One region of the Barnesiella sp. B2-R-119 genome, then DNA from elsewhere that is predicted to be linked to it. Evidence: riboswitches for the same ligand, from Rfam matches in the RefSeq annotation. Region 1 holds a riboswitch; each other region holds the start of a gene.
What was found. A riboswitch is a leader RNA that binds a small molecule or an ion and turns the genes downstream of it on or off. The one in region 1 is predicted to bind cobalamin.
Positions count from the first base shown of each region.

Region 2: another riboswitch for cobalamin. It lies ahead of NBH06_RS10855 (leucine-rich repeat protein); the one in region 1 lies ahead of NBH06_RS09780 (anaerobic ribonucleoside triphosphate reductase).
Region 3: another riboswitch for cobalamin. It lies ahead of NBH06_RS11515 (uroporphyrinogen decarboxylase/cobalamine-independent methonine synthase family protein); the one in region 1 lies ahead of NBH06_RS09780 (anaerobic ribonucleoside triphosphate reductase).

Region 1 covers NZ_JAMOKL010000004.1:336,485-347,647, reverse strand. The annotation lists gene NBH06_RS09780 (anaerobic ribonucleoside triphosphate reductase) at 1-1,626, opposite strand, end outside; cobalamin riboswitch at 1,679-1,886, opposite strand; gene queA (tRNA preQ1(34) S-adenosylmethionine ribosyltransferase-isomerase QueA) at 2,703-3,752, opposite strand; gene truB (tRNA pseudouridine(55) synthase TruB) at 3,764-4,483, opposite strand; gene NBH06_RS09765 (undecaprenyl-diphosphate phosphatase) at 4,494-5,291, opposite strand; gene NBH06_RS09760 (DUF3098 domain-containing protein) at 5,318-5,584, opposite strand; gene NBH06_RS09755 (cell division protein FtsX) at 5,599-6,480, opposite strand; gene NBH06_RS09750 (MFS transporter) at 6,674-7,864, opposite strand; gene miaB (tRNA (N6-isopentenyl adenosine(37)-C2)-methylthiotransferase MiaB) at 7,879-9,243, opposite strand; gene NBH06_RS09740 (pseudouridine synthase) at 9,503-9,991, shown strand; gene NBH06_RS09735 (butyryl-CoA:acetate CoA transferase) at 10,049-11,163, shown strand, end outside.
Region 2 covers NZ_JAMOKL010000005.1:122,308-133,470, reverse strand. The annotation lists gene NBH06_RS10880 (acyl-CoA dehydratase activase-related protein) at 1-15, shown strand, start outside; gene NBH06_RS10875 (TetR/AcrR family transcriptional regulator) at 28-672, shown strand; gene NBH06_RS10870 (ferritin) at 779-1,303, opposite strand; gene NBH06_RS10865 (DUF4465 domain-containing protein) at 1,499-2,467, opposite strand; gene NBH06_RS10860 (DUF5074 domain-containing protein) at 2,496-4,679, opposite strand; gene NBH06_RS10855 (leucine-rich repeat protein) at 4,758-8,513, opposite strand; cobalamin riboswitch at 8,653-8,853, opposite strand; gene NBH06_RS10850 (cell surface protein) at 8,893-10,110, opposite strand; gene NBH06_RS10845 (YncE family protein) at 10,117-11,163, opposite strand, start outside.
Region 3 covers NZ_JAMOKL010000006.1:101,753-112,915, reverse strand. The annotation lists gene rlmD (23S rRNA (uracil(1939)-C(5))-methyltransferase RlmD) at 1-621, opposite strand, end outside; gene ppdK (pyruvate, phosphate dikinase) at 928-3,642, shown strand; gene NBH06_RS11520 (alkaline phosphatase) at 3,822-5,192, shown strand; cobalamin riboswitch at 5,272-5,473, shown strand; gene NBH06_RS11515 (uroporphyrinogen decarboxylase/cobalamine-independent methonine synthase family protein) at 5,606-6,706, shown strand; gene NBH06_RS11510 (threonine/serine exporter family protein) at 6,971-7,747, shown strand; gene NBH06_RS11505 (threonine/serine exporter family protein) at 7,744-8,259, shown strand; gene NBH06_RS11500 (SGNH/GDSL hydrolase family protein) at 8,385-9,989, shown strand; partial or broken gene NBH06_RS11495 (carboxypeptidase-like regulatory domain-containing protein) at 9,992-10,525, opposite strand; gene NBH06_RS11490 (glycoside hydrolase family 5 protein) at 10,563-11,163, opposite strand, start outside.

The DNA.
Region 1 (11,163 bases):
TTCATAACGCTCGTAGAGCTGCTCGGCAATCATCGATGCCACACTGCGCACTTTCTCCAAAAATAGAATACGGGCTTCCCGACGAATAGCATGCTTGTCGCCATCGGGGTGCAACTCCTCAGCCTCCCGCCGGGCCTCTATTGCCAACCGGGGCATATTCATCGAAGTAAAGGAGAGATTACCCCGCCCCCACGAACTTTTAACACCGTGTAAATTCTCGAAGACCCTCGTACGGCATCCCATCGTCGCCACTTCGTAACGAAAACGGTCGGGATCATCGGCTTTCCAAAGGTCGTTTTTGTTGTATTCGGTATCTAAAAAGAGGAAATTGGGGAAAAGCGAAGTAGAAGTCGTGCGACAGGCTTCGAGCAACAGGTCGAAATTAGGCGCCTTGAATTTGATTTTTCCCGCCATCGCACCCTCGAAATCGGCCATCGCGGCATCGTAATCCTCATCGGTGTAAGAGACACCGTCTTTTACCTTAAATATCTGTATGGGGAATACCGGGACTTCACCGCTACCAAGCCCCTCGACAGTCGCCGAAAGCAACTCCCGCATGACCATACGGCCTTCGGCCGAAGTGTCCGTCCCGTAATTTATCGAACTGAACACCACTTGATTACCTCCACGAGAGTGCATGGTATTGAGATTGTGAACCAACCCCTCCATAGCTTGATGCGTATCTTTACGAGTCATCTCGTAACTTTGTCGCCAAGCGGTATCGAGTTCGGCAGCAGAGACGCTCACCCCTATCTCTTTCAAACGCTCGCCCAAAGCGGCTTTCTGTTCTTCGGTCATATCGATCGAAACGATTTCTTTCCGAAACAAATCTTTCAACGCCGGCATATCTTCCATTCCGTGCAAACGACAAATAAAGCCCACCCCGTTTTCGAGATGCTTGCGGAAACTCTTCAAGACGCCCGGCGCCATAAAATGGTCGAAAGCCGGAATGGATTGCCCGCCGTGTTGCTCATTTTGGTTGGTCTGGAAAACGATGGTGGCCAACGTGGCATAACTCTGTATGGACTGCGGCGTACGCACCGTACCGTTCTTGGTATGGAATCCCCGGTTGAAGATGTCCTCCAAATCATATTGTACGCAAGTGGTCGTCTTGGTGGGATAGTAATCGAGGTCGTGAATGTGTATGTCGCCTTCCCGGTGTGCCCGTCCATAACGAACCCCGACCAAATATTTATAGGCATAATCTTTCGTGACCTCCGAGGCGAATGTCATCATTTGCCCTGCCGGTGTATGAGACGACATATTGGCATTGCTCAGGTTTACGTCGTTCTTCTCGACCGCCACGATACCGTCCATCACCTGCTTCATCGATGTGCGCTTTTCACGTTCCTTGGTACGCCACTCCCGATAAATGATAAATTTCTTCGCTACCGAGGGATTGCGCATCATCAATTTGCGCTCTACCAAATCCTGAATCTCCTCTACCGAGATATTCTCCCTATCAATGGCAGCGGCAACCTCGGCCGTAACTTGTTTAATAGAGGTCTCGTCGTCGTTCATACCGTCGGCACGATAGGCCTTAGCGATAGCCCGCTCGATTTTCTCAATCGAGAAGTTCTCTTTGGATCCATCACGTTTCGTAATGGTAATACATGCATAGTCCATGCTGATTGTTATTAAAGATTCGATACTGCGAACGCCTCCTCGAACGTTCATTTGCTTCTCTCCCACTTCGGCAGGTCTTCTGACTTTTCCCAATCCGAAAACGCCTTCCCGATATTCAGAAACAGATTCTTTATCAGTGGCCTGTGTCAACGGACTTTTGCAGGAATTACAGCAGCGGGACTGTCCGGGATTCTCACCCGATTCCCTTTTTATCGATTGTGCCTCACAGCGACAACCGAACCGAAATGCGAGTGTAAAGGTACATAAATTCTTTCCAAGAAAACAACAAATCTACACACAAAAGTTTCCTGTTTTGGAAAACTTTTAGAATTATTTTATCAAGAAAGTTTCCCAAAACAGGGAATTATTGCCCATCAATATAGCACTTTTATTTTTTCTGAAACTGCCCGAAAAGATAGTGTTTTCATAGAGTCTCTCAACTTTACTTGTCGGTTTTCTTACTATTACAAGCGAGGTCGATAATCAGTGAGAATATCGGCTCAGTAGGAAATCTAAGGGAATTGCCCTTTTGCACAACCATAAAGTGAAAAGCCCGCCCTTCTCCCCCTGCGTTTTGCCATGTAAAATATAGGCAAAGTGGCACGTAGTGACAGAGGGAGTAATACTACAAAAATACTATATGCCATCTTTCCAACCCCTCTCCTTAGAAACTATTGTTTCTTCGGTGTCTCCTCTATATGGCTAACATAGTACCCCGTAATACTACGGGACACGGCAGGGGAGGAGATTGCAGCCCAATCCGTTCCCCTTGCTGCGTTTTTTCAACCCCTCCGTCCTTCGGACACCTCCCCTATATTTTGCTGTGCAAAACACAGAGGAGGAGTACACTTTGTATAGAAATTTAAGCAAGAATCAACCTTTCACCGAAAAGTCCGGAATGTGTTTGTTGACAAGTGGTTCATCGCTAAAATTCATGCCTACCCTACGGATTTTCGGCTGAACCGTAAAAGGCGGTTCAGTAGATACTGTCGGAATCTAAGGACGTTCATCGAAAACAAAAGGAGGAATACGTAGAAAACGCTATTCCTCCCTATTATAAAAGTACCCAATCGATTTTACAAAATGAGCATGGCATCGCCATAAGCCCCGAAACGATAACCTTCTTTCAATGCCGATCCGTATGCCTCCAAAACGATGTCATAACCACCGAACGCAGCTACCATCATAAGCATAGTGGAAAGGGGCATGTGAAAGTTCGTCACCAAATTGGTTGCCACAGTGAAATCGTAAGGAGGGAAAATAAACTTATTGGTCCAACCGTCATACGTTTTCATGTGTCCCCCCGTACTTACAGCACTTTCTATCCCTCGCATCACCGATGTACCCACGGCACACACTTTACGACCCTCGTCCTTAGCATGGTTCACGAGTTCCACCAATTCGGGAGTCACTCTCATCTGCTCGGAATCCATCTTGTGTTTCGTGAGGTCCTCGACATCGATTTCACGAAAATTACCCAAGCCGGAATGAAGGGTGAGGAACCCGTAATCGATTCCTTTAATTTCCATTCGTTTCAACAGCTCACGGCTGAAATGCAGACCGGCGGCCGGAGTGACAACAGCACCTTCGTTACGAGCAAAAATATTCTGATACCGATCGGCATCCATCTCTTCTACCGGACGGGCTATATAGGAGGGCAACGGCATTTCTCCCAACTTGTAAAGAGCTTCCTTAAACTCATCGTGGGAACCGTCGTAAAGGAATCGTAACGTGCGCCCTCGCGAAGTCGTATTGTCGATTACTTCGGCCACCATAGAATCGTCGTCGCCGAAATAGAGTTTATTTCCGATACGAATCTTACGAGCCGGCTCTACCAAAACGTCCCACAACCGATTCTCTTCGTTCAATTCCCGTAACAGAAAAACCTCTATCTTAGCTCCTGTTTTTTCCTTATTGCCGTAAAGACGAGCCGGAAAAACTTTGGTGTCGTTAAACACGAACACGTCTTTCTCGTCGAAGTATTCGATAATTTCCTTAAAAATGCGATGTTCTATTTTCCCCGTCTTCCGGTCGATTACCATCAACCGGGATTCATCACGGTTTTTAGCTGGATATTGAGCGATTTGCTCTTCAGGTAGTTTGAATTTAAATTGGGACAGTTTCATATCTTTAATTATTATTCTTTTTTCTCTTCTTCCAAAACGGGTTCCACGTCTATATGGTCTATCATGTCGGCGACCTGTTCGACCGAAAGGCAATCGGCAAGAGTCACGTCGCCCACTCGTGTACGGATCAATCCCACAAGGTGGGCTCCACTACCGAGCGCCTCTCCGATGTCACGAGCCAAAGCCCGAATATAAGTTCCCTTGCTGCACACGACCCTGATTTTGATTTCGGGCAATTCGCAAGAAAGCAACTCTATTTCGTCGATAACCAATTCTTTGGGCTTCAAGTCGACCGCCTGCCCTTTACGGGCCATATCGTATGCCCGGCGGCCATCGACTTTACAAGCCGAATAAGAGGGCGGTATCTGCATAATCGAACCGACAAATCGAGGTAAAGTTCGCTCTACACTTTCACGGGTGATATGTTCATGGGGATAAACGCCATCTATCTCTGTTTCCAAATCGAACGACGGTGTCGTCGCTCCCAGACGCAAAGTCGCTATATATTCTTTGGTCTGATATTGAAATTCTTCTATCCGTTTCGTCGCTCGTCCCGTGCATATAATCATCACGCCCGTAGCCAACGGATCGAGAGTTCCCGCATGCCCCACCTTCAATTTTTTTTGTTTGATGCGGCGGAGTATACGCACCCGTATGCGCTTGACCACATCGAACGAAGTCCAATGAAGCGGTTTATCGATATATATGATTTCGCCTTCGTTAAAGTCCATATCGGCGATATTAGTGAACAAGCGAATAAATTATAGCACAAGCTCCCATCGCCACACAATAGATAGCAAAATACACTAATTTGCCATTATTGACTAAACGGAGCATCCACTTACACGCCAAACACCCCGACACGAATGCGGCAAGAAATCCGATAATCATCACCGGTACGGACAATCCCGACTCCGCAGGAGAAAACCCTCCTTTCATCAAATCAAGAAGAGCCTCGCCCAAAATAGGAATAATCACCATAAGAAACGAGAATCGGGCCACCTGTTCTTTTTTGTTTCCCAGCATGAGTCCGGTCGCAATAGTCGTACCGGAACGCGAAAGTCCGGGTAAAACGGCTACCGCCTGCGAGAGACCGATGATGAATGCATCTCGATAAGATATATCTTCTTTCACCCGAGGCCGGGCATAATAAGCGAATGTCAACAACGCCGCAGTTACCAGCAACATGATGCCGACCAATAACAAACCGTTGCCAAAAAACGATTCTACATAGTCTTTCAGAAACAGCCCTACGATACCTACCGGTATCATGGACAAAGCTATTTTTGCCAGATATTTCGTTTCGCTATTCCACGTAAAACGGAAAAGTCCACGAAACAAAATCTCCACTTCCTTCCATAGCACAACAATCGTACTACATACTGTCGCCGTATGCACCAACACGGCAAAAGTGAGGTTTTCTTCACCTTGTATACCGAACAATGCATTCGCGATTTCGAGGTGTCCGCTGCTACTTACCGGCAGATATTCGGTGAGCCCTTGCACGAGGCCCAATATAAGAGATTCTAACCAAGTCATAATGTGATCAATGAAAATTAACGATATTATTTCGAATTACGCATGATCGCATAGACCATGAAAACGAAACCTGCAAAAGCTATACCGGGCGCCAACACGATACGACGGAAACTAAATATATCGGGGTTATAGGCCTCCGGTGTAGTACCGGGCCCCAGCATAAGCAGGAAACCGACGACGATCACAACGAACGCCACAGCTATAAGTATAATATTAGTCTTGCCGAGGGCAAACTCCGTTTTCTTTTGCTCTCCCGGAACAACGGACTCAGATTTCATTTTCTTAGATTCCATACATAAAAGTTTTTTCAAATATAATACAGGTCATCTCTATCCATACGAATATAACGATTAACAGCCCAATAAGCCGAAACCGCCGTTAAGATAATCCCTAAAATCAAAACCGACAAAAAGACCAATACCATCATGGGAACAGACAGCAGGGTCGTGAAGTTCTCCATCTCGGACATCAGATAATATATGCAACCCGAAAGCAACAACATAGCTATTACCGATGCAACGATACCGTTGATCACATTGGAAACGATAAAGGGCCGACGAATGAATGCCGGTGTAGCCCCCACCAGTTTCATCGTGTGGATAAGAAAACGCTTGGAGTAAGCTCCTAATCGAATCGTATTGCTTATCAACGCAAACGAAATGAGCATGAGAACTATCGCCAATGCCAATAACACCAGTCCTATACGACTCATATTGTCATTGACCGACTGGATAAGGTCTTTCTGATAAAGAATATCGCTGACGATTACTTGTCCACGGAGATTTTTTTCAATGACGGCCAAACTGTCGGTATTGGCATAATCGGCTTTCAATTTAACCTCAATAGACGATTGAAGCGGATTGACTCCCAACACGTCCTCGGGATTTTCTCCCAACTCGATCATCACCTCTTTCAAGGCATCTTCCTTCGATATATACTGCGCCGCCTTCACATATTTGGAACGTTCGAGCATTCTTTGCAGTTGATGCACCTGACGCTCGCCGGCCGATTCGTTCAAGACAATGGAGAAACCTATGTTTTCTTTGACATGACGGGATAGATTAGTCGCTAAAAATCCCATCAAAACCATAATCCCCAAGATAAAAAGAACCAATGAAACGCTCAATGTCGAAGTCATTCGGGCATTCAGAAAAGAAATCCGTTTGCTGAAAGAAGCCTTATTGTTCATATCTCTCTTTTTTACCAAATCGATGCACCTTTTTATGAGGGAAAGAACCTCTGTTAATAACTATTTCGACATCATTATCCCCTCTCTTTTTTTTCATATCGGAAAGCAAAAGGATAGTTTTAGCCCAAATTTTATGCAAAATAAAGTCTATATCGTTGAATTCGCTTCTTTTATTCACATATTTTAATAAATTCTATCTCAACTTATGATTTTCGAAATGCGCCGCCGTTTTCATTTTAAAGAGTACATACCCTATGGCACACAACACACAAGCCGTCGCATAGACCGTTGCATAATTCGATACTTCGGCTATCTGTCCACCGATGAGAACACCCAGCCCAACCCCTAAATCCCAAGCGGTAAGATAGGTGGAATTGGCTGTTCCCCGTTGATTATTGGGAGCCAGATTGATAAACATGGTCTGATAGGCCGGACAAATACAGCCATAGCCCAACCCCAAAATAACAGCCGCCCCATAGTACCCCCATTCATTACGCACGGCTACAAAAATCAGATAGCCCAGCAAAGAGAGCAACATGCCGACAAGGATATTACGGGTGACATATCCCCGGTTAAGCCAACGGCCCGAAGTGAGCCTCGACAAAATCAACCCTACGGCCAACAAAACAAAGAAAAAACCAGCTCCCGAATCGATACCCAACTCTTCTTTACCATAGACAGCAAGATAGGTGGAAAGCACACCGTAACTGAACGAGAAAAATATAAGCGTCAAAGCCTCGGGCATTCCCTTCAAAAGCAGGAAACGGTCGAGCGAAACCGGCGGCTTTTCAAGTATCGGCTCGCGGCGATAGGGCATTCGAATAGTCGAAACGCATATCAGCCCGATCGTGGCAGAAACCATCGAAAGCAAAAATATATAATCGAAATTGGCAAAAGAATCGTGAATATAAAGCGACAACGTAGGCCCGACGGCCATAGCCAAATTGTTGCTTACTCCGTAATATCCTATGCCTTCGCCCCTACGGGACGACGGCATGACATCGATAGCCACCGTGCTATTGGATACGGTAAGAAGCCCGAACGCTATCCCGTGCCCGGCACGAATAATGGCGAATAACAAGAGCGTACCGGCCAACAGATATCCCCCGAAAAAAAGGAGAAAAGTGAAATAGCAGATAAGCAGCAGTTTTTTACGGGGAAAGGTATCGACCATATACCCGGCGAACGGACGTATCATCAGCGCCGTGATGGTATAGGAAGACAATATGAATCCTGCCGTCGAACGGCTTGCTGCGAACGCTTCGCTCAAATACATGGGCAAAACAGGCAACAACAAATAAAAAGCAAAAAAAAGCAGGAAATTCCCGGCAGCCACCGCACAGAAGCTATGTGTCCACAATTTCTCACGAACAACCTTTTCCATCGACTTTTTTCATTTTATTCAAGCGCCTCGCCCAACAGAGTGGCCGACGATGCATCGTTCACTTTTACCCGGACAAACTCTCCTATGCGATGACTACCTTTATCGAAAACAACAACCTTATTCTGCGATGTGCGACCGAACAACTGTTCGCGCGAACGTTTTGAAAAACCTTCTACCAAAACCTCGAACTCTTTGCCGATATCCTTGCGGTTGCTTTCGAGAGAAAGCTCGTTCTGCAAATCGATCATACGTTGCAAACGAGCAATTTTCATTTCCTCGGGAATATCGTCGGGCAAGTGTTTGGAGGCATACGTTCCGGGGCGTTCGGAGTATTTGAAAAGAAACGAGGAGTCGAATCCCACCTCTCGCATCAAATCGAGAGTCTCTTCAAAATCGGCATCGGTTTCGGAGTGAAATCCGCTGAACATGTCGGTCGTAATGCCGCAATCGGGTAAAATACGGCGAATAGCGGCAATACGGTCGAGATACCATTCCCTCGTATATTTCCGATTCATCAACTTCAAAATGCGATTGCTCCCCGACTGCACCGGAAGGTGTATGTGACGGCACACATTGGGGTAAGCAGCGATAATTCTCAGAGTCTCGTCGCTCATATCCTTAGGGTGGGAGGTCGTGAAACGTACTCTCATACCTTCTGCCGACTGCGCCACCAACGCCAACAGTGCCGGAAAATCGACAACAGTCCCATCGGGACGTTCATATCGATAGGAATTTACGTTTTGTCCCAACAAAGTCACCTCTTTAAAACCCTTGATTTTCAAGTCGGCCAACTCGCCGAGAATACTTTCGGGCTCGCGGCTACGCTCACGACCGCGTGTGTACGGGACTATACAATAGGAGCAAAAATTATTGCACCCTCGCATAATCGAAATGAATCCCGAAATACGGTTATGACCGATACGGGAAGGTATAACCTCCCGATAGGTCTCGGTCGTGGAAAGCTCCACATTCACGGCTTTTTCTCCCCGTTCGGCAGCTCCGACCAAGTTAGGTAAATCGAGATACGAATCGGGACCGACCACGAGATCTACGCCGTTTTCGGTAATCAACTGTTCGCGAACCCTTTCGGCCATACAACCCAAAACCCCTATCACCAAAGATTTCTTATGTTTACGCAACGATTGAAAATAGGACAATCTCGAAAGGACCTTTTGCTCGGCGTTATCCCGAATGGAACAGGTATTGACAAATATGGCATCGGAGTCTTCGATCGTATCGCAAAGCGTATAGCCTGCCATCTGCATAATCGAAGCGACCACTTCGCTGTCGGCCACATTCATCTGACAGCCATAAGTCTCTATAAACAGTTTCTTCTCTTCTCTTTTTTCAAAAGTATCTTTATCCGATATATTTTTCATTCTATCTGTTTTTTCTTTCGTTTAATTTTAATTTATAAAAAATTCGTTCAGAAAAGTAATATTTTTATCATTAAAATTTGTTTTTTAAAAAATATTGTTTTTCTTTGCATACACATTACATGAAATTTTTTCATAGTTAAGGTTTAGGTTAAATCGGCTAAGAGTTGTTGAGAAACAGCTCTTAGTTATTTATAGAGTCCTAAAATTTGGAAGATTCTCAATAAAACTCTATATTTGAGGACAAAATTACAAAAAAGAGATGGATTTTTCAGAGATAATCGTCACCATAATCATCAGTTTGGTCATTATCGCTATTAACGCCCTGGGATCAAAAAAGAAACAAGAGGTTAAAAACCAGCAGGGAGAACGACCTCTACAAGATACCGAATCCCATGAGACGACCGATGAACCGTGGGGCGAAACTCGGACTTTGACCATAGACGATATATTCAAAGAGCTGCGGAAAGCGAAAGAAGAAGCAGAGCAGGAAGACGACTATATCCCAAAAGCCAAGAAAAAGCCACAGACACAAATACTCGAAAGACCGGCAGAAAAAACGCCGGAACCGATAATCCCCTCCACAATGCCGGAGAAAGAAGGTGTAGCGGTTTTTACTCATACCGTGCCGCCTATAACATCGTTACAGCACACCGATTACGATACTGCCGGAGAGAACCCTATCGATGTAAAGGACATAGATTGGCGTAAAGCCGTTATCGCATCGGAAATTCTAAATCGAAAATATTGAACCAGATAAAAACCTTAACCTTGAAATTTCTCAAAAACAACAAAATTTTTCGTAGATATGGCATTTAAATTTATCACCGCAGAAGAAGCGGCTGAATTCATTCATCACAACGACAATGTCGGATTCAGCGGATTTACCGCAGCAGGAACTCCCAAAGTAGTTTCCGTCGCTCTTGCAAAAAAAGCAGAAGCAGAGCATGCCGCAGGTCGCCCTTTCCAAATCGGAGTTTATACAGGAGCATCGACCAGTGATTACATCGACGGTGCTTTAAGTCGGGCAAAAGCAATCAAAAGCCGTACGCCTTATCAATCACACAAGGACTCACGCGAAGCGATCAACAACAACGAAATCGCCTATTTCGATTTACACTTGTCTCACCTTGCGCAAACCCTTCGTTACGGATTTCTCGGTAAAGTAGATGTCGCCGTCATAGAAGCGACCGATGTGACTCCCGACGGCGAAATTTTATTAGGACCCGGTGTAGGCGCCACACCGACTTTCTGCTCTCTGGCCGAAAAAATAATTATCGAGTTGAACCACCATGATCCCAAAGAGCTGCGTGGCATGCACGATATATATCAACCATTGGACCCGCCCTATCGTCGGGAAATTCCCATCTATAAACCGAGCGATCGTATCGGTGTACCTGTTATCAAAGTAGACCCGAAAAAAATCATCGGTATCGTCGAAAGCGACAAACGAGACGGTGTGAAACCATTCGCTCCGGTAGATGAGGTTACCATGAAGATAGGAAACAATGTCTGCAACTTCCTCGCACAACAATTAAAATCGGGCTTGATTCCTCCCCAGTTCCTACCTTTGCAGTCGGGTGTAGGAAACATCGCCAACGCTGTTTTGGCCTGCTTAGGTTCGAATCCCGACATTCCAGCCTTCGAAATGTACACCGAAGTCGTACAGGATGCCGTTATCGATTTGATGAAAGAGGGAAAATGTAAATTCGCCAGCAGCTGCTCCCTCACCGTGAGCGACGACAAGTTAAACGAGGTATTCCAAAATATCGGATTCTTCCACGACAAAATCATACTTCGTCCGGGAGAAATCACCAACAACCCCGAAGTCGTACGCCGTCTGGGACTGATTACAATGAATACAGCTCTCGAAGCGGATATCTTCGGTAACGTAAACTCCACGCACGTCACAGGAACCAAGAT
Region 2 (11,163 bases), on a different contig from region 1:
AATTTAAGTGCCTAAAAACAAACGACTATGAATTCAACTTCAACCATCGCTCACCAGAAGACAGAGCAAACCGAAAATATAGAATCGCGTATTATCGAGGCGGCAAAACAAGAATTTATAAAAAAAGGATTCGAGCAAACATCGATGAGCGATATTGCAGCGGTCGTAGGGATCAACCGTCCCACCCTGCATTATTATTTCAGGACAAAAGATAAAATGTTTCAAGCAGTTTTCGCCTCGATCGTTGCAAAATTTTTACCTCATATCGATACTATTTTTTCGACTCAGCAATCGTTCTCTGAAAAATTAGAAGATGTTATCGACGTCTATGTATCCATTTTCTCGACAAATCCTTTGCTCCCCAAATTCATCATAGGCGAAATTCAACGCGACGCCAACCATTTAATAGAAACTTTTTATAGTTTAAACCTCGATCAATATTTGAAACACATCGGAGAATTTCTTGAAAAAGAAATGGAAAGCGGAAACTTTAAGAAAGTACCCCTCCCCTTTATATTCATGACACTTTACAGCCAACTGGCTTTCCCTTTCCTCAGTAAGAACCTTACCATGAAACTCTTTTTCAATGAAGACAAAGATACATTCAATGCCTTTCTACAAGAATGGAAACAACACATTATCTCGCAAATCACCTATCTTTTGAAACCGTAAAAGACAAAACGAAAGGGGGTGTCGTAATGAATGATGCACCCTCTTTGTACATAAAAAAGAAGGGGCGCCACAATGCGCCCCTTCTTTCGTATAATACAAAACCAAGCTATTCGGCCGATGTAGCCAACGGGGCAGGAGTCGTATAAACACGAGCCTTCAACTCTTTGTCGAGCATATACAACCCGAAACCGTTATCTTTAATCATTTTCAAGCTATCGATTAATTCCTGAGCATTAGCCTCTTCTTCAATTTGCTCGTCGACAAACCATTTCAGCATATTGGCAGTACCGAAATCTTTTTCCTCATCGGCAAGCACACAAAGGCCATGAATCAGGGCGGTTACTTTTCTCTCATGAGCCAACGTATCTTCAAAAGCTTCGAGAGGCGATTTCCATTCGGTCTTCACACCGGCAATAGGAGCCAACGTTACTTTACCACCACACGAGAGCACATATTTCATAAATATAGTAGCATGAGCTTGTTCCTCTTGGAACTGTATAGAAAACCAATTAGCAAAACCTTGATTTCCAGCCGCTGCAAAATGGTTGGACATCGAAAGATATAAATAAGCCGACCAAAACTCGGCATTCACTTGGGCATTAAGAGCCTCTTCCATTTTCTTGCTAAGCATAATTCTATTGTTTTTATTTATTGTTTTACAAAAATATAATATAAAATTAGAACAAATCTAATTTTAATATTTTTTATATAACCGGGCTCTTATTTCTATAAAAACACGCCCCCGTCGAATCACTTCGCCGGAGGCGTAATACCCTATGGCAGTAGGGACTTAACTAATAATTTATCATATACTTCTTCTCAGAGTTCATTTAACAATCTTAGTACTATATCCGCCGCAACGCACTATATAAACGCCAGCGGGATAAGCAGACATGTCAATAGCTCCCGATCCTTCTACGAGTTGTTTCATCACGAGAGTACCGCTCATGTTATAAACAGCAGCCTCGACCAGCTGAGCCGACTCTACACGAACAGCCCCGTTAGAACGGTCGTAATAAACTTTCATCTGAGCAGCCACACTTTCTTCAACTGACGAAGGCTCGGTCGAAACGGTAAGTTTATCGAGACAAAAATACGTCGGCGTATTGATGCCATAATCACCCGTATCGCTCGACTCCATCGTAAAGTAAATCGAAGCAATCTGTCCCAATTCACTCAAATCGACCCATTCCCAAGTATCGTTCAATTTCCAGTCGTCGGCATTCTCAGAACGGTAATCGGCCAAATAATATTCCACGGTTCCTGTCTCTGTGCCTTGCTCATCGATACCGTGAGCAACTAATTTAAACCAATCTCCCTGCTCGAATTTAGTCGAATATGGATTCCCCTTCTCAATAGCATAATAGACATAAGGGTTGTTGCATACATAACACCCTACGGCATAATATGGAGCGGAAGTGTATACCTCGCAAGTCTTCGCATCGGAGGTCGATTCGGTATAGGCATCCCAATATGCCCCTAAATAGGGAGTTCCCTCACCGGCAAAGCCTCCCTTAGCCATACAGCCCCATTGATCATCGGTACCTGCCGATGCCGATATGGCAGTTACCTTGCTGGCAAAGAATCCATTTGAATAATTGGAATAAGGAGAAGCGTGCGAAAACATAAATTCTTGTGAATAAACAATCGCATCATTATTAAAAACATCTGCCCACAACCCAGTCTCATCATACTCGATAGGGAAGTCTCCCGGATTCGACAAATCTAAAACGATGTTTTCCGCAAAAACCGCACTGCATACACAAACGGCAAAAACAAGTAATATTTTTCTCATGTCAAAAAAAAATTTAATTAGTTAATATTTATTGTTTGATTATTCGAATATACTCAGTTCTATCGTTTGCACACACCGACAACACATAAATACCTGCCGGTAAAGAAGATACATTCAAACGAGACTCCGACTCGACCATCGTATCGCGATAAACAGCTACACCTCGAAGATCGAATACGGTCAATTCTGCGCCAACACAAGCTCTCACCGTCAGAATATCCCTGACAGGATTAGGAGAAGCTACGATTTTCAAACTTTCTGCCTCCTCGATTCCACTAACTTCGGTTACATGTACCGAAACCATTTTTGTCTCTACCCGCCCATTCGAATTGACCGCTAACGTGAAACTCGTATCGCCCAATTTCTCGCCGGAAAGAATCAAATCATATCCCTCGATTCGGGCAGAAAGAATAGAGGGGTCTTCTACCTTGACTGTCGAAACGATCGCCGCAGAAAGATTATCGGCATCGGAAACACTCTCTAATAGCGAAATTTTTACAGGAGAACTACCCACCGACAAATTATCGGAAATAGAGATAACCGGATATTCATTATCGGGGAATACCGGCATAGCCGGGAACCAATAGTATTTCTCAGGAAGTAACGTATTCAACAGCTCGCCATTCGTCCCGTCCACTATGTGAATCCAATTGTTCATGTAATGGGACAGATAACCCGATTCCGTAGAAATTACCACGACATTATCGGTCTGCGGGTCCACTCTCAAACCCGCGCCATAGAACATCTGCACATACTCCCCGTCTTGATCGGGCAAAGTAAAAAACGATGCATTCAATTCATCGGTATCTATATTATAGCATACGACTTTATTTTTACTTTCATCGGCAAAATAAAGAAGGTTAGATTTATATGCTGCGCATAAACTCCCGGCATTCCATGCCCCCCATGTATCGGCGACCCGACAACCGGAAGGTAACGGCCGAGCCCAAGTTTCGAACGAAACCGGATTTATTCTAACCAACGCATTCCCATCGGCAGCCCAAATATTTCCGTCTCGCCCCAACACAAGTGTCGCGATAGACGGAAGGTCGATAGTAGTTTGTAAGGTGTGGTTTTCGGCATCGATCACCAATACGCCCTCCGATTGCTTCGCAGCAAAGACATATTTACCGGCTCGAACCATAGAACCTATCTGACCCGAATAAAGACCTTCGTCATTCGAGGTCCCTTCTATCACATCGCCGACCTTCATGTTTTCAATATCGAAAACAAAAATTCCCGATGAACTTCCTATATATCCCGTCTTCTCATCTACACCCAAAAAGGAACGGCCGTCACCGCCGCCTATTTGATCAAAAGCCACTATCTTTTCCAACGACAAGGCATCGGCCACGACCAGTCGCCCCCCTGTCGATTCTTCTTCGGTCGACTTCGCCTGTTTGGAAATCAAAAAGAATTTTTCACCGTAAATCGTTCCGAACTGCGTTGTGACACCCAACTTCTCATCGGGATTCTCCCGACGGAATACCCGGTAAAACATTCGGCCATCATTCGTCAGGAAATTAATGGTTCCGTTATCCCAGCCATACCAATCTTCATTGACAAAAAATATCCCTTGCGAATAATCGACAGCTTCCTGTATATATGATTCTACCGCTACGGCATTGGCATAATCCGGTGTATCGCTACCGGATTTATCGTAATAAAATATATAGGTATATCGATTTTGTATCGGCATTTTATTGATTTCGGTCTCAGCCTCGTTTCCGCTTTCGCTTCGAGCCAAACAATGCCATGCTCCATCTTCCGAGACCGAAGGCGAATTCCAGTGGTCCTCTTTGTCGACACACTCCCATTTTTTGTAATTGTTCGGAGTCGCTGTAAACTGTCCCGTAGCATTATACTTAGGATAGGTCGTATCGCCGCCGACAACCAATGCAACGGTATTCTCTCCATTCAGGTCGAAACCCAATCCATCGACCGTGTAACCACCTTGCCGACGCATCAGAGAAAACAAACGAGGATCCGTTTTCACCACATCGTTCAACATTTCCACGATTGTAGTTTCCTCCTCCCCTTTATAGCCCCACGCCAACGCTCCGGGCGTTTTCCCGTCGTTCCAAGCGATGACTAACATGGCTTCGACATTCCCTTCTCCTATCCAATAATTTATATCCGAAAAGGAAACGGCACGGACCGGCATAGACCAACTGCCGAAAAAAGCTAAAAAAAGAAGTAAATATTTTCTCATCTTTCTATTTTTTTGGAAAGATGTCCCGGAGCCGAAACTCCGGGAACATCTTCGTTTTACTATTTCACAATCATAGACTTATCGCCTACAATCTTCTGGTTTTACATAAACTTTCGAAACTTCGATCGAACCGTCCTCATACACAGTTTTCACAATATTGATACCTTGCACGGGTCGAGGCAAAAGTTTCCCGTCCACCGAATAATATTCACGCAAACGCACCTCCTTTTCGACAACCGGTTCATCGATACCGGTAGCCGTCGTTACCTTGAACAATATGCTAAACTGTTTATCCGACGTTGTCAATACCAAGTAGTAATAAGGATCGTTCGGCAAATCTTCTCCTTCACGAATTACGGTCACTTCGTTACCGGAGTACGAAACGGTCAACTCCTGATCTTCGACAGGGAATCCGCTACGTATCAACATGGCCGAAACGCTATCGGTATTAACGACAGTCCGATTAAACTCTATCACGAAAGTTTTCGTATCGGGTTTAACGTCCAACGCTTCCCCACCATCGAAACTCATCGACGGAGTAGTCGATACTATTTCCAATTCATCTAACCACGGCATGATTACGAAATCCTTCCAATAGGTGGTCTGGGCATAGAATTGACAAGTTTGGGCAGGGACATAAATCCGGCAGGTTATCGGCACTTTGGTAAATGTATTGGAACTTGCACCGGTCGGCGGTGTATTGTTAATATAGATACGTTCCAAAGAAGAACAACCATTAAACGTATAAGTGGAAACCGAAGCTATTTTGCCATTGGCAACTACTTTCTTTAACTTAGCATCATTGCGGAACAAACTCGATCCCAACGTAGTTATCCCTGTTCCCAAAACAGCTTCTGTCAAACTGGAACAGCCATAGAATGCCGAAGCTCCCAAAGAGGTTACTTTATCGGAAAGATTTACCGAAGTAAGACTTGTACAACCGTAAAATGCATTCGTCCCGATAGAAGTTATCGATTCGGTAACCGGCAATGATTTCAAGCCCTTACAATTATAAAAAGCAGAATTGCCGATAGAAGTCACTTTTTCCGAAAGTTCTACATTAACCAAATTCGTACAGCCGTGGAACATGTAATTCGGCACAGAAGTAACTCCACCCCCTATTTTTGCAGATTCCAATCCCGTACAGCTTTGGAACACATAAGTTCCCAGTTTAGTAACCCGATCGGGAATAGCTACCGACGTTAATTTCGTACAGCTTTTGAAAGCATAATCTTTTATCTCAGTAATGCTTGCTGTCAGCGGCAACTCGGTAAAGGCCGTACTTTGGAAAGCATATTTGCCGATCCCAGTAATATTCTCCGGCAGAACTACCGACGTCAAAGCGGAACAGCTGCTAAACATATAATCGGGAATAGAGCTTATACCTGTACCCAAAGTCGCCGATGTCAACTTCGTGCATTTCTCAAAGGCATAACTACCAATCGAGGTCACACTATTCGGAATAACAAGCGACTCGATCGCAGAGCAGCCCGAAAACACAGAATTACCGAGCGAAGTAATCTTATCAGTCAAAGGTAGATCGGTTAACGATGAACAACCTTTAAATGCGCTCGCCCCGATTTCGATTACCGACGGATAAGATATCTGCGTTAACGCAGAACAAGTATTAAACGCATAATCACTTATTTTTGTCACACCTGTCCCGATAGTCACCGTTTCCAACGACTTGCAACCGCTAAATGCATAGCCGCCCAATTCGGTCACGCTATTGGGAATATTCAACGTTTGAACCGATACACCATAGAAAGCCCTGCTGCCGATCGACTGCAAACCATCGTTAAAAGTTATGGTCGTCAAAGGATTATTATAAAAAGCCCAATCACCTATCGTTCTCACCGTAGCAGGCAAAACAAGAGAAGAAATTTTCACTTTGAAAAATGCACGCTCACCAATAGTTTCGAGAGCACTTCCGAATGTTACGGATTCCAACTTCTCACAATCGCTGAAAGCATAATCACCGATAGCGGTCAAACTATTTCCCAACGAAACGGTAGCCAGAGAAGCACACTTGTTAAAGGCATAGTTACCAAGAGTACTCACTCCGTCGGGTAATACGACCGATTTCACAGCAGTCTCGGCAAATGCATAATCACCGATTGTTTTCAAGGAAGAAGATGAACGCTCCTGTGTACCCAAAGTCACCGTCGCCAAAGAACTGCAACCGTAAAAAGCATAATTGCCGAGCGTTTCGACCCCATTCGGTATCGCAATTTCAGTCAAAGCGGTACAGCCGTTAAACGCAGCTTCGCCAACAGCCGAAACATTTCCTAACCCGACAGCATTCAAAGCAGAACAACCGGCAAATGTACGAGTACCCACCGAGGATACCGTAACCGGCAATTCCACCGATTGCAAAGCCGAACAGCCATAGAAAGCCGAATCGCCCAATAAAGTCAAAGAGCTCCCCAGAGCAGCCGAAGCCAACTTCGTACAGCCCTTGAAAGCCAAAGCCCCTATCGATTCCATATCTGCCGGCATACTTACACCGGTCAAAGCGATACAATTCTCGAAGGCCGAGCGACCTATGCTCTTCAATCCTTCACCCAAAGAGAGGGTTGCCAAAAGAGGACAATCGCCGAAAGCCTCATTACCGATCGAAACCGTTTGCGCAGGCAACTCCACAGATGTCAAACGGCTGCATCCGTAAAATGCCCCTTCGCCGATTGTTTTCAAAGTCGAAGGAAAAGTAACCGAAGTCAATTTAGCACACCCCATAAAAGCCATATCGTCGATACCGACTACTGTGTAAGATACTCCCTCTATCAGGATAGTTTGGGGGATCGTCAAAATCCCCGAAAAAGAGGCATACGAATCGTCATACACCACGAGGGCAGTTCCCGGTTCCTCTCCCGGAACGGCTATTACCGATTTATCGCCGACAACGAGCGTAACCGTATCGGTAGAAATCGTATCGAGCATGTTGCTCACCACACAATAATAACGCCCGGCATCGGAAGTTTCCGCCGAAACGATCGAATAAGACGACGCTTCGGCATCTTGTATGGAGACTTCGTCTTTGTACCACTGGAAATACAAACTATCGCCTTTGAACTCAGGGGCAAAAGTTACCGCTTCTCCCGGAGAAACCGTCACATCTTCGGGTTGAACTTTCACAGAAGGAGCTGTCGGCCCGTTTTTAGGAGCCGGCGCAAGAGGTTTCCACGGTTGAGACGACATGTTTACCGAAAAATTCCAACCGTCCCAACAACCGTCAGTCAATTTACGGCCCGTAATTCCGGTCCCGGAGTATCCCCAGGGATCGCTATCGCTCGATTTCAGCCAATAAGACCAATACCCTTGATACCAGCCCGATTGCCAATAGTCCTCGGGGTCGGTACAAGTCCAACCGTCATATCCATACGACGAAGATAAGATTACCCCGTTCTCATCAGGGGAAAGTGTTACTCCGTCCTTAGTAATAGAAAAATCGCCACTCTTGTTAACATCGTACCCAAAACCCGATACAGTGCTACCATACGCCGTTCCTGTTTCGGTCATGATGAAAAAACGAGGGTCGGAAGCGGCAATTGCACGCGCCATCGTTTCACCAGTAGCTTCACCGTCCCAACGGAATCCCCAAACCAACGCCGATGTTTCACTCTCGGCATTCCATTGTACGACGAACGCAGCGCGGTTAGCCCCTTCGCCAGACCAGTTTTCGATCATGTCCATCGTGAAAGTTCCATCGGCAATCGCCCTCGGCGATACCATCTGCGGCTTTGCCGTAGGGTGCGGACGACCTTGCACAAGGACTTGTGCAGGTAATTGTAAAACCGCAAACAGCAATACCATCAAAGCATAAATCTTTCTCATCTTTGTTAAACTTTTAAGTATTAAATAAAAAACAAATAGTTCTTTCCCATTCAATACTTGCAAGATACACCACTTATATGCCTCCAAAACTTTCCCGGACTTCCCGGCGTTTTTTGTCACAGCTCATACCTCGCAAGCTTTTCGGACAATACACACGGCAGGTCTTCTGACTTACTCCGGTAACCGAGGCCTTCCCAATCGTCATAATCAGTGGCTTTCAGTATTCTCGGGACCTTTTTATGGAGCTTACAGCAGCGGGACTGTTCGGGACTTACACCCGATTCCCTTTTAATCGGCGGACCTTTTTCAAGTAGCCGAACCTGTGTGCACTATATTTTTTTAAGTTATTTTCCTCTCGTTTCTTTCTATTTTCTCATAGTCACTCTTCTATATGTAAATCGGTAACACCCATTACTTCGGTCGAACATTCGCCCAACCAACCGTTGAATTGGTTCACTCCCGTATAAATTTTTATGAAATCGACACCCGGTAAATCGACCGGATTACCTTCGCTATCCACCGCCCAATCGATTTTAAAATTGGACTTTTCGCTACTGTTGGGGTGATTATCCGCATAACCCCAATCGTATGCGTAAAGGACATAATAACTCCCGTTTCCACTCTCATCGACAGCGTTATCGGCAAGCCGGCTCCCTTTGAAAGTTATCGAACTGTCCGAAATCCATTGCGGATAATACGGTTGCTTATGGAAAGTGAGTTGCGATATATATCCTATATTCCCATGATTATCGGTCCACCGGACATACGTAGAATCCGTGATATTCGGATTGGAACAAGTCACCGGCTCCTTGTTTTCATCGGGTCGATAGTAGGTTATTTCATAATTCTTCAAAGTCTCCTTTTTATAATATTCGCTACCGGCCAACTCGTACCATTCGTCATCGGGAATGCCATTCCCGTTCGTATCGACCGAGACCATCACTATCCCGGGTTCGCTGCTACCTCCCAACGGGGCATCGGGACGAGGATTGTCATTGGCATAAAATGCATTACCCAATATTTTAAAATCATATTCTCCCGGCCGATTGACAATCGTATGGTCGAAACCGACGACAATATATCCGCCGTAGCCACCCAACGAGACCATCGTACGGGCATCGTATGCCAAACAATCTTCGACTTTCTGCCGCATAGATTCTTCGGTATCTCCCTCGGTATATTTCGGAAGCTCATTGACGAACTGTCCCGGTGCAGGGCGATATTCATAAACCTTAGTTATATAAGGGCTATAAGCTACCTCTTCTTTGCGAACGACAATACGCATAAGATGGGTTATGGGATTAGCCGCATCATAAATCTGGAATCGCAACCGATACGTTCCCGTTTCACTCGCTACAAACGTATAATCGCGTGTCGTCGCCACAATCGAATCGGTGACAGATACCGAATCGGACTCGTAAGAAAGGGCCCATTCATATCGTTCTCCGGTAAATCCCGGGTGTAACGTCAAGCCCTTCATGCGTTCCACTACATACGTATCGTCAAGCCCTAATGTAATCATAGAAGGATTATCGGACTGACAAGAGGCTATCAGCAAAATCAAAGCCATCGACAAAACATACCACACTTTCTTCATATCGGTTTATTTATTTTTATACAAAAAAGCCATGTGCGCCGGAATATCCCCGGTACGAACGCTCCATTTTCTTATCCCGTCCCGTCCATAACAATGTAGATTTCCACTCGACACGTAATTCTTGGCATCTGTTACATAAACGTCTCCGGTCTCGGGATTTACTTTCAATCCATAAGGGATTTCTATATCGGTTTCCGTTCCGTCCTTAATAAAACTATTTGAAATCAATTCCCCTGTACGAACATCGATAATACCGTAAGTAACATTATTTTCTTGCGAAATATTACTCCACTCCACGCTATACAGATAAAGCGAATCGCCGCAAATATCCATCTCGCTGCAAGAAACATTCAAAGTATCTCTCACCTCCATGCGGTTTGTACGCTTATCTTTTTCCAGAACGAAAAGACGGGAAGGAATCTTCTCATAATCACCCCGAGATGAAACCCATAATTTCCCGTATTTATCCGCCCGGATACGATGCAAGTTAATTCCTACGGGAATCTTTCGTATCTGCGTCATTGTTTCGATATCGATCACCGAAACCGTATTATCATAATTCGGTTTACGATAACCGCCTGAATTAGCCACATAAATAAGACCGTCTTGAATGACCAACTCATCGGGTTGATAACCCACCGTGACCTCGGCCGTAATTTCGAGAGTAGCGGTATCGACTTGAAAGACAGCTCCGAGCTGAGCATTCGGGTCTATCCCTACCGGACCTACATAAGCCGAAACATAAGCAAAACCTTTATCGAAGGCGATATATCGGCAATTAGGTATGTCCACTTGTCCCAATCGCTGACAAGAACGAGCATCGAGGACTTCGACCTTATGCGAGCAGTTGATAACCGCATACATCTTGGAACCATATATCTGGACATCGTTACCCACGTCACCCAACTCCTTTACCACGTTAGGATTTTTCTCGGCATACAAGTTACGGACATAATAGCCGTTTTCGAAATCGACAAAATCGAGCGTACATTTATTCGAACCCATATTACCCTCGTTCAACAAATAAAGTCCGGCATAATCAGACCGGCTGTT
Region 3 (11,163 bases), on a different contig from region 1:
CCTCAAATCGAAAAATGGATAATGATTATCGATAGCACATTGTCTTATCGAGAGTCGAATGCGATTGGATATATCGTCCTGCAACCAACACTTTTTTATGTCGAGGACTTTGTCGAACATACCGGGTATATGAAATCCCAACGCATTACGACAGTCGAATTCCTGTTCCGTCTGCAACTGTTCATAAGTCAACCACGACTTATTGGAAAATGAAAATTCGAGCTTGTTTCTATAATATTGTTGCTTGGTCGAACCTTTGGTAGGTAAAATTTCCGGCAAAGGGATTTTACCTATGCGGGTAAGATTGTCTTCCACTTGCTGCCGTTTAAATTGTAACTGATAGTCATAAGCCACATGTTGCCATTTACACCCGCCGCAAACACCGAAATGCTCGCAAAAAGGATTTACCCGCAAAGAAGAATAAGCGTGAAATTTCACGATACGTGCCTCAGCATAATTATGCTTCTTACGTATCAATTGCAAATCCACTATATCTCCCGGTGCTGCAAAAGGGACGAATACTACCAAATCGTTCACTCGTGCCAAAGCCTTGCCTTCGGCTGCTACTCCGGTTATTTCTACCTGCTCCAACAAGGGTAGCTCTTTCTTTTTTCGTGCCAAAACAAAAAATTAATAAGTTACAAAGCCAAACAAAACAATACGAACCGAACATCTAAATAAATTCGGCTATGCAATTATGCAGAAAACCACAGGCTCCACATTCGGCAAAGATAAGTATTTTTCACGAAAGAGACAGGTAAAGCAAATAAATAGTGCACAGCGTTAAAATTTGTAGCAAAATATTTTTGTGGTTTGCACGAATCCTTTATTTTTGCGTATTGTTTCTATACAAGATTTTCCGAATGGGTCACAAAGTCGAATAAAGGAAACAATATTTAATACAAAATATCATATACTTATTTATTTATGAAAAGAGTTTATACTTTTGGCAACGGCAAAGCAGAAGGCCGTGCCGACATGAAAAACCTGCTGGGCGGTAAAGGAGCCAACTTGGCGGAAATGAACTTAATTGGAGTTCCTGTTCCCCCCGGATTCACAATCACTACCGAAGTTTGTACCACATACACTCAGCAAGGGAAGGAAGCTGTTGTAAAAGAAATCAAAGGCGATGTAGAAAAGGCTATCGCTCATATCGAAAGCCTCACGGGCACGAAATTCGGAGATGCCTCGAATCCGCTATTGGTATCGGTTCGTTCGGGAGCTCGTGTTTCCATGCCCGGTATGATGGACACAGTATTGAACTTAGGTATGAACGACGACGCCGTAGAAGCCATTGCTAAAAAATCGGGAAATGCGCGGTTTGCATGGGATTCCTATCGCCGATTCGTACAGATGTACGGCGATGTCGTACTGGGTATGAAGCCTAAAACGAAAGAAGACATCGATCCATTCGAAGAAGTGATGGACAAAGTCAAAGAGGCCAAAGGTATAAAGAGTGATACCGAACTCCAAGTAGAAGACCTCAAAGAATTAGTAAAACTCTTTAAAGCCGCCGTTAAAGAAAATACGGGAAAAGATTTTCCTGCTTCTCCCTGGGAACAATTATGGGGAGCTATCTGTGCTGTATTCGATAGCTGGATGAACGAACGCGCCATTCTCTACCGTCGTATGAACCAGATTCCCGAAGAATGGGGTACTGCCGTAAACGTACAAGCTATGGTATTCGGCAATATGGGAAATACCTCGGCTACCGGTGTAGCATTCACCCGTGACGCTGCTACCGGCGAAGATATCTTTAACGGAGAGTACCTCATCAATGCACAAGGAGAAGACGTAGTTGCCGGTGTACGCACCCCCCAACAAATCACACTCGAAGGATCTCGCCGCTGGGCTGCATTGCAAGGTATATCGGAAGAAGAACGCGCAACCAAATATCCTTCTCTCGAAGAGGCTATGCCCGAATGTGCAAAAGCACTTATCGAAACTCAACAAAAACTCGAAGACTACTTCAAAGATATGCAAGACCTCGAATTCACCATTCAAGATGGCAAATTGTGGTTATTGCAAACTCGTAACGGAAAGCGCACCGGAGCCGCTATGGTAAAAATCGCCATGGATATGCTCCGCGCAGGAATCATCGACGAAAAAACTGCCTTGAAACGCATGGAGGCTCAAAAACTCGATGAACTATTGCACCCCGTATTCGACAAGGATGCCATCAAACGCGTTAAAGTCGTAGCCAAAGGACTTCCTGCCTCGCCGGGTGCAGCAACCGGACAAATCGTATTCTTCGCCGACGACGCAGAGGCGTGGGCCGAAAAACGGAAAAAAGTAATCATGGTACGTATCGAAACCTCTCCCGAAGATTTGCGAGGCATGAGCGTGGCGCAAGGCATCCTTACTGCTCGTGGCGGTATGACTTCCCACGCAGCCGTAGTTGCCCGTGGTATGGGTAAATGCTGTGTATCGGGAGCCGGTGAAATAAAAGTCGATTATAAAGCCCGTACGGTAGAAATGGGCGGAAAAGTCTACAAAGAAGGCGATTGGATCTCTTTGAATGGTTCCACCGGAGATGTTTACGACGGACAAGTTCCTACCGTAGACGCCGATATGAGCGGGGATTTCGCAGCCATTATGAATTTGGCTGAAAAATATACCCGAGTAGACGTACGCACCAACGCAGATACTCCGCGCGATGCAGCGGTAGCCCGCAAATTCGGAGCAAAAGGTATCGGATTATGCCGTACAGAACACATGTTCTTCGAAGGCGACCGTATCAAAGCCATGCGCGAAATGATTCTGTCGAAAGACGAAGAGGGACGTCGCCACGCACTCGACAAACTGTTGCCCATGCAACGCGGCGACTTCGAAGGAATATTCGAAGCTATGGACGGTCTGGGTGTAACCATTCGTCTGCTCGATCCTCCTCTACACGAATTCGTACCGCATCAATTGGCCACTCAAAAAGAATTGGCAGAAGAGATGGGAATGAGCATCGACGAAGTAAAATTAGCTTGCGATGCTTTGGAAGAATTTAACCCCATGTTAGGTCACCGCGGTTGCCGGTTAGGTTGTACCTATCCCGAAATAACCGAAATGCAGGCCCGAGCCATTATCGAAGCTGCTTTGAACGTAAAAGCAAAAGGTATCGACGTTCACCCCGAAATCATGGTTCCCCTCGTAGGTGTTGTAGAAGAATTGAGAATGCAAGCCGAAGTTATCCACCGTACCGCTGCACAAGTATTCGAAGAACGCGGCGACACGGTTGCCTACAAAGTAGGTACGATGATCGAGGTTCCCCGTGCAGCCGTTACGGCCGATCAAATTGCCGAAGTTGCCGACTTCTTCTCATTCGGCACGAACGATTTGACTCAAATGACATTCGGCTATTCTCGCGATGATGCCGGTAAATTCTTAAAGATTTACAAAGAAAAAGGCATCCTCAAAACCGATCCGTTCGAAGTTCTCGACCAAAAAGGTGTAGGGCAACTCGTACGCATGGGCGTGGAAAAAGGCCGTTCCACCAAACCGTCGCTCAAAGTCGGTATTTGCGGTGAGCATGGTGGTGAACCTTCATCTGTGAAATTCTGTGCCAAACTCGGTATGAACTACGTATCTTGCAGTCCTTACCGTGTACCTATCGCACGTGTGGCTGCGGCGCAGGCTGCTATCGAAGATTAAAAAGTCCTTTGATAACTCTATAAAAAAGGCTAACATTATCTGTTAGCCTTTTTTATATCCCTTCAATATCGACCCTTTCATACGATATGTAATCAAAAATTCATACCAAGAGAAGTCCGGTTCTCCTGTTTTTAAGTACCTTTGTTTCATCAAGTAAAACGGATTGAAATACAAACACGATGAAAAAAACACTACTCTTTATTAGCCTTTTAATCCTTTCCGTCTTATTAACACAAGCCACTCGGCCCAAATATGTATTCTATATCATCGGCGATGGAATGGGCATAAATCAAGTTAACGGTACTGAAATGTTTTACGGGGAACTGACCAGTAAGACAGGACCCTTACCGCTATTGTTTTCGAAATTCCCTTATACGACTTTTGTAAGCACATACTCTGCCAATCGAGGAGTAACAGACTCGGCAGCAGCTGGTACGGCATTGGCCTGCGGTGAAAAGACCAACAACAATACGATCGGTGTGGATGCAGACAGTCTACCTATATATAGTATAGCGGTGGCAGCACAAAAGAAAAACATACCTGTTGGAATTATTACCAGCGGAGAAATAGACGATGCCACTCCCGCCGCTTTTTTCGCTCACCAAATAAACCGTAATAACCGTTACGAAATAGGAGTCGATATGCTCGCCGCCGGATTTGATTTCTATGCAGGAGATAAATTTACACAACCGTCGCCAGAAGGAAAAAAATCTCTATACGATATGATTCCGAAAGCCAACTATACATTGGCTCTCGGCATACAAGAATACAATCGCCAATCACAGGTAGCCTCCAAAATGATTTTATTTCCCCAAAAAGACTTCCCTTACGCCATAGACCGTGAACCGGGAGATATTTGTTTAGCCGATCTCACCCGATGTGCAATAGACTTTCTGCAACAAAAAGGAAATGGTTTCTTTTTAATGATAGAGGGCTCCAAAATAGATTGGGCAGGACACTCCCGTGACGGAGCTACCAATTTCAGAGAAATAAAAGATTTGGAAGAATCGGTAAAATTGGCTTATGATTTTTATAGAAAGTATCCCGATGAAACCCTCATTATCGTTACAGCCGACCACGAAACCGGAGGCGTAGTATTAGGCAACGGAAATTACTCACTCAACCTACAAGCACTCCAATATCAAACAATGAGTGGAATAGCATTTACAAAAGAAATAGAAAATCTGCGTAAACAAAACACCGAAATTTCATGGGAAACTATACAAAAAGCCCTATCCCATGCCTTTGGCTTTTGGAGCAAACTCGACTTATCCCCCAAACAAGAAGCACATCTTAAAAAAATTTACGAAGAAACTATACACAACCAACAAGGGGACTTGATAAAATCTCTATATGAAAACAATGAACCGATAGCCGAAGCCGCCAAAACGATTCTCAACGAAATAGCCGAAATCACATGGTCTTGCAGTTCTCACACAGCGGGTTATGTCCCGCTCTATGCGATTGGGTTAGGAGCAGAAAACTTTCAAGGGAAACTCGACAATACCGATGTGCCCTTACTAATAGCCCGAATTGCCGGCTACGAATAATACAAAGACTAAGAAAAGAAAGCCTATCTATATATAAGATTTTTTAGAAAAAACATTGTAAAATAAAATAAAGGAAATAACTTTGTCCCTTGTAATCGGTTTGCTTTTATCGCGTTCGATAAAGCAATGAAAAGGGAATCGGGTGCAAATCCCGAACAGACCCGCTGCTGTGTAGTTCGATAGATTTTAGACAAACAACTACAATGCCACTAATCCAATGTGATTGGGAAGGCGTCTAAAATAGAACAAGTCAGAAGACCTGCCGGTTACATAATAAAATTTATCTCTTCGCGGATTAGGAGATAAAACGAATACTTTTCCGATAGAAATTTTTTGCGAAAGCAAAAAAATACACCATGTTATAGAAACACGCTTTTCTATAACATAGTTTATATATGTAAAATGATGCAGTTATGAGAAGAATGATTCCTTACAGTGTGGATATAACTGGGAATTTTGTTTATTCACCGCAATTAATCGAAGCACGCAAACAAGTTCAAGAAGGATTTCTAAATGCAGCACAATTACTGGAAATCGAAAATAAAGAAATCCAACACATTGTCGACACATGCAAACAGATAGGTTTAAAATGCGTTACCGATGGAGATTATAGATCAAACGGATACACGGATTTTTTTCATCATCTTCAAAACATTTCCAGGCACGAAACAGAACCAAACGATACGTCAGAAGAAAATGATAAATCTGTTATATGCGGGAAAATAGACTTCGACAATCATTTTTTATCGACGCCACCTGTCACAGAGCACTTTACCTATTTGACCGGAATTATCGGAGGCGACATGTATGCAAAAGCTCTACTACCGTCCCCAATGACTTTATTAGCCGAATTAATCCGTCCTGAGAACCGTCTTAATACAGGAAGATATTATCCCGACATCGAAGTGCTCTCCCATGATATTGCACAGACCTACCAAAAAGTAATTAGAGAATTTTACAATATGGGATGCCGATTCCTACAATTCAGCGACTATACTTGGAACTTAACGGGAGGCTGCGATATTCAACAAATATCCGAAGCAAATAATACCGACCTCGCATCTCTGTCTACCGTACTTGCTCGTTTGACCGAACTCTGCTTAAACGACAAGCCCGACGATATGTGCATATCCTTACAATTCGACGAGAAATGGTGGAATACCCGAGATCGAGAAAAAATAGCAGAAATACTACTCTCTACGCAAGCGAATGCCATAGCTTTCGACTTCGGTAATAGGGAAAATGAAAATATAGACTTTTCCATCTTGAAACATTGTCAAAGCAAAGACGTTATATTAGGGCTTGTATCGACTTCAAGCAGCCAACCGATATCTACCAGCACTATCACTCATCATATCGAAAACGCTGCACGCCTTCTACCATTGGAGTCTCTTCATCTCAGTTGTCAAGGCAATTTCAGGAATTTATCGGGAAACAGCTCGATTTCAGAACAAGAAATGTGGAACAAAATAGCGACAATGAAAAATATTGCAAAAACCGTTTGGGGAGAATAGAACGGGCTTCCCGGTTTTTCTACCTTTATATATGCAAAAAGTCTACCCCCCCACGAATTTGCGATTGAATCGAAAATAGAGTATGGTTCGACATGAAAAACAAATATATTTGTTTTATCCTGCTCTTATCTTTCACTATCTTTGTACAGTATGCGAAAATAGGATGCGGTTCTGCATAGTCAAGTCGGAAATGCAATTTCCGCTTGCCTTTGCACTCACCTTTCACTATCTTTGCACGTCGAAAAATCAGTCAATACAACAAAGGTGAACAGTATACACGAAGAACTTAAAGCCGTATCGCAGTTCCTTTCGGAATATGCTACATGTCTCATGGCTTCGGGAGTACATACGTCGAGAATTGTACGCAATACAGCCCGTATAGCCGAATCGTTCGGTTTTGAAGCACACATGACCTTATTTCACAAAACAATCATAATGACTTTGCGGAATAAGGAAAATACCCATGTATACAGTATGGTAAACACAGCAAAAGCCGGCGCTATAAACTTCGAAATCAATTCCGATTTGAGCGCTCTCAGTTGGGAAGCCTACGATAACCATCTCCCTCTCGACCAGCTATGGGAAAAATATCATGCCATTACAAGCAAACCTCGATTAAATGCATGGCTGGTATGGGTATTAGTGGGATTCGCTAATGCATCTTTCTGCCGGTTATTCAGTGGAGACTGGATCGCCGTTGCAGCGGTTTTTGTTGCGACTCTTGTCGGATTTCGCATCAAACAAGTATTAGGGAAACATCATATCAATCACTACTTTATATTTACAATATCGGCGTTTGTCGCTTCTTTAATAGCCTCGGTAACTATGTGGCAGCAATGGGGAAACACACCGGATATAGCTATCGGTGCTAGTGTACTCTATTTGATTCCCGGTGTTCCATTAATCAATGGGATTATCGACATTATCGAAGGTCATGTATTGGCAGGAACAGCACGACTCATCAATGCGTTTTTACTAATTATTTGTATTGCATTTGGAATGGCTATCACATTATTGATGATGGGAGGAAAACTATTATGACAGAATGGCAATTCATAGGTTCCGTAGCTGCCGATGCCATCGGTGCAGCCATAGCGGCAATCGGTTTTTCGGTTATATCCAATCCTCCTCGTCGAGTTATTCCGTGTACAGCCATACTCGCTGCTATCGGCCACAGCATACGATTCGTACTACTGCAATACGCCGGATTAGATTTAGCCTCGGCATCATTCATCGCAGCATTTTCTATCGGGCTTCTCAGCCATTTTTCTGCCTACAAGCTCTTCTGCCCGGCCACGGTACTCTACATACCGGCATTGTTACCGATGATACCGGGAATGTATGCCTATCGCACTGTATTTTCTCTTATCAAATTCCTTCAAAGCAGTAATAACGATAACGAAGCAATCCATTACCTTTTGGAGATTTTCAAAAACGGTATAACGACAGTCTCTGTTTTATTCGCATTAGCTGTCGGAGCAACTATACCTATATTCATTTTTTACAAACGAGCCTTCACGATGACGAGGGCCTCACGTCGAATCAAGAAATAAGCCGAAACATATTTTTTTTGTTATATTAATATCATACTTTATTAAAATAGTACTTTATTTATATAAGTACACGCCCGTATCTTTGTGGATAAATATTATTTATTAATTAAACCATGAAGACGGATATGAAAAAAACAATCCTCAGTACATTATGCTTCTTACTGGTTTCTTGCTTTATGTTTTTTACCGATGCAGGAACCAGAATTGTCGTATTAGGCTCATCGACAGCAGCCGGAGCAGGCGTCTCCGACTCCAATAGAGCTTGGGTAAATCAGTATCGCACCTACCTGCAATCGATAGACCCTACCAACACGGTTACCAATCTGGCCAAAGGTGGTTATACCACATGTGCAATCATGCCGACCGGAACCAATCCCTACAACACGGGAAACCATATTCTCGAAGTCGATACAGAAAGAAATATTACCAAAGCGCTCAGCCTGTCGCCGAACGCGATCATTATCAACATGCCCACCAACGATGTATCGAACGGTATTCCTGTCGCTACGCAAATGAAACATTTCGCCACTATCATAGATTTGGCGAAAGCTGCTGGTGTAAAAGTTTGGATTACCACTTCACAGCCCCATAATTTCGGGGAAAAGTATGATGGTCCATACAGCGAAGAACATCAACCCGACATTTGGAAGCAAGCAGCAAGAGATCAATTCAAAGAACTGACAGATAGTATATTGAATAAATATGGCGAATACGCACTCGACTTCTACACTCCCATAGCGACCGAAGACGGATATAGCTTTATACGCCCCGAATACGATTCAGGTGACGGTGTGCATTTGAATGATGCCGCTCATGACATTTTATTTAATATCGTCAAAAATGCCAATATCCCCGAAATAGCAGGGAGTACCCCGATAGAAATATCTACGACACCCATCTATATTAACTTCGGTCCTGCCGAAGCCGGACTCGATAGCTGGAATAATGTTAACAACCAAGCCAGCGGATATAGAGTCGACATGCTGAATGATTCCACTGGAAACGCAACGACCGTTTCGATAGAAATTACTACCGGTTTTACCCATGCGGCCACCAACGGCAGTAACTCCGCTATTTGGGACATGAACACAGCCATTTCGACAAGTAATTTCAGCTCCAATGGAGAAAATCCCGTTTTGACAATATCTGGCTTAAACCCGACTGCAACTTATTCTTTCCAAACTTTCGGTTCTCGGGCAGGCGATGGAAATAGAGAAACAACCTATACCTATGCGGGAGAAAATAGCGGAAGTGCGACCATCGATGCAGCTTCCAACACTTCGTCGGTCGCTACCGTAAAGGGCATAAAACCCACGGCACAAGGAGTCGTTGTATTGACTATCGGTAAAAGCAGTAACAACACTTTGGGATTTTCCTATATCAACGCCATGAGAATAATCGCTGAAAAAGGAGAACCTCAACCCGATATACCCGAAGGGGTTATCCGAGTAGACGTTGCCGGGACTCTATCCTCTCTGCTTCCTGCCACAACCGATACGATCACAACACTTATTTTACAAGGCGATTTAAATAGCTCGGACATAAAAACGATTCGAGAACTTCCTTCTTTGAAATATCTCGATATGCTGAATAGTAAAATCGTGTCGGGTGGCGAAGCTTATTTAAACGGAATGAAAACCGTCGAAAATGTTTTTCCCAAAGAAATGTTCCTAAGCAATACAGTCATCGAAACCGTTATCTTACCACAAGAAGCTGTTGAAGTAGCCTAGGTAATGCTCATACCCGAACCGGGAGCACCATCGTTAGAATTAACTTGCACACCAGCCAATTTTCCTTGTAGGGCTTGGCTGAAACTTGTCGGATTACCGATCATTAAATCCTCGCTTTTGATAGAAGCGACGGCTCCCGACAAATCCTTCTTACGCATCGTACCATAACCGATGACAACAACCTCATCGAGCGATTTTGAATCCTCGCTCAACTGCACGTCGATCTGTGTTTTATTGCCCACGGTTACGTCTTCCTTTGCATATCCGATAAATGAAAAACGTAACACCGATTTAGGACCTTTCACCACAATCGAATATTGTCCGTCTACATTGGTAATTGTTCCGTTACCTTTCGAATTCAACTCGGTAACATTAGCGCCGGGAATAGGTAAGCCCGAATCATCGGCTACTACTCCCTTCACCACTATGTCCGCCATAGCGGTCGTTGCCCAAAACACAGCCACTACAAACGACATAGCTCTGAGCATTTTACCCACCATTTGAGAACGTGGGAAAGAAAACAGGTTTCTTTTCATTTGTAATAAATTTAAAATTAACAATCTTATTTTGATATTATTTCTTCTCTTTCTTTGTGCGATATACAGCCTCGTTATATTGCCGTATAAACTTGCGGCTTTGGCGACCGGCCGGCTTAATGAGAGATTCGTCCCAACCACCGTTTTTGTCGGCTCTCGGTAACAACATCGAACAAGTCTCGTTTTTGTCCGAAATTGACCAATTCACCCAACTGATTTTATGAGCTTCCATCCACTCTACCCAGCGAGTCCACTCTTCAATGTCCAATGGACCGTCACCTGTACATTCCATACCGGCACATTCCGATACGAAAATAGGGATCCCCTGCTCCCAAGCAGCAGTAGCTCTATCTCTCAATTCCTGTTTATGGGTAGCCGCATAAAAATGGAGCGTATACATTATATTATTGAAACCCTGCAAAGGGTCGGCTGCAACCAAATGTAAATCTTGATCCCAATGCGGACTTCCTACCAATATTATATTATCGGGGTCATATTTCCTTATTTCGGTGATAATGTCGGTTGCATACTCTTTCACACTCTCCCAAGTATCTTCCATAGGTTCGTTATAAATCTCATAAATCACATGTGGATACTTTCCATACTTCTGAGCCATCATCGAGAAGAAAGCCTTTGCC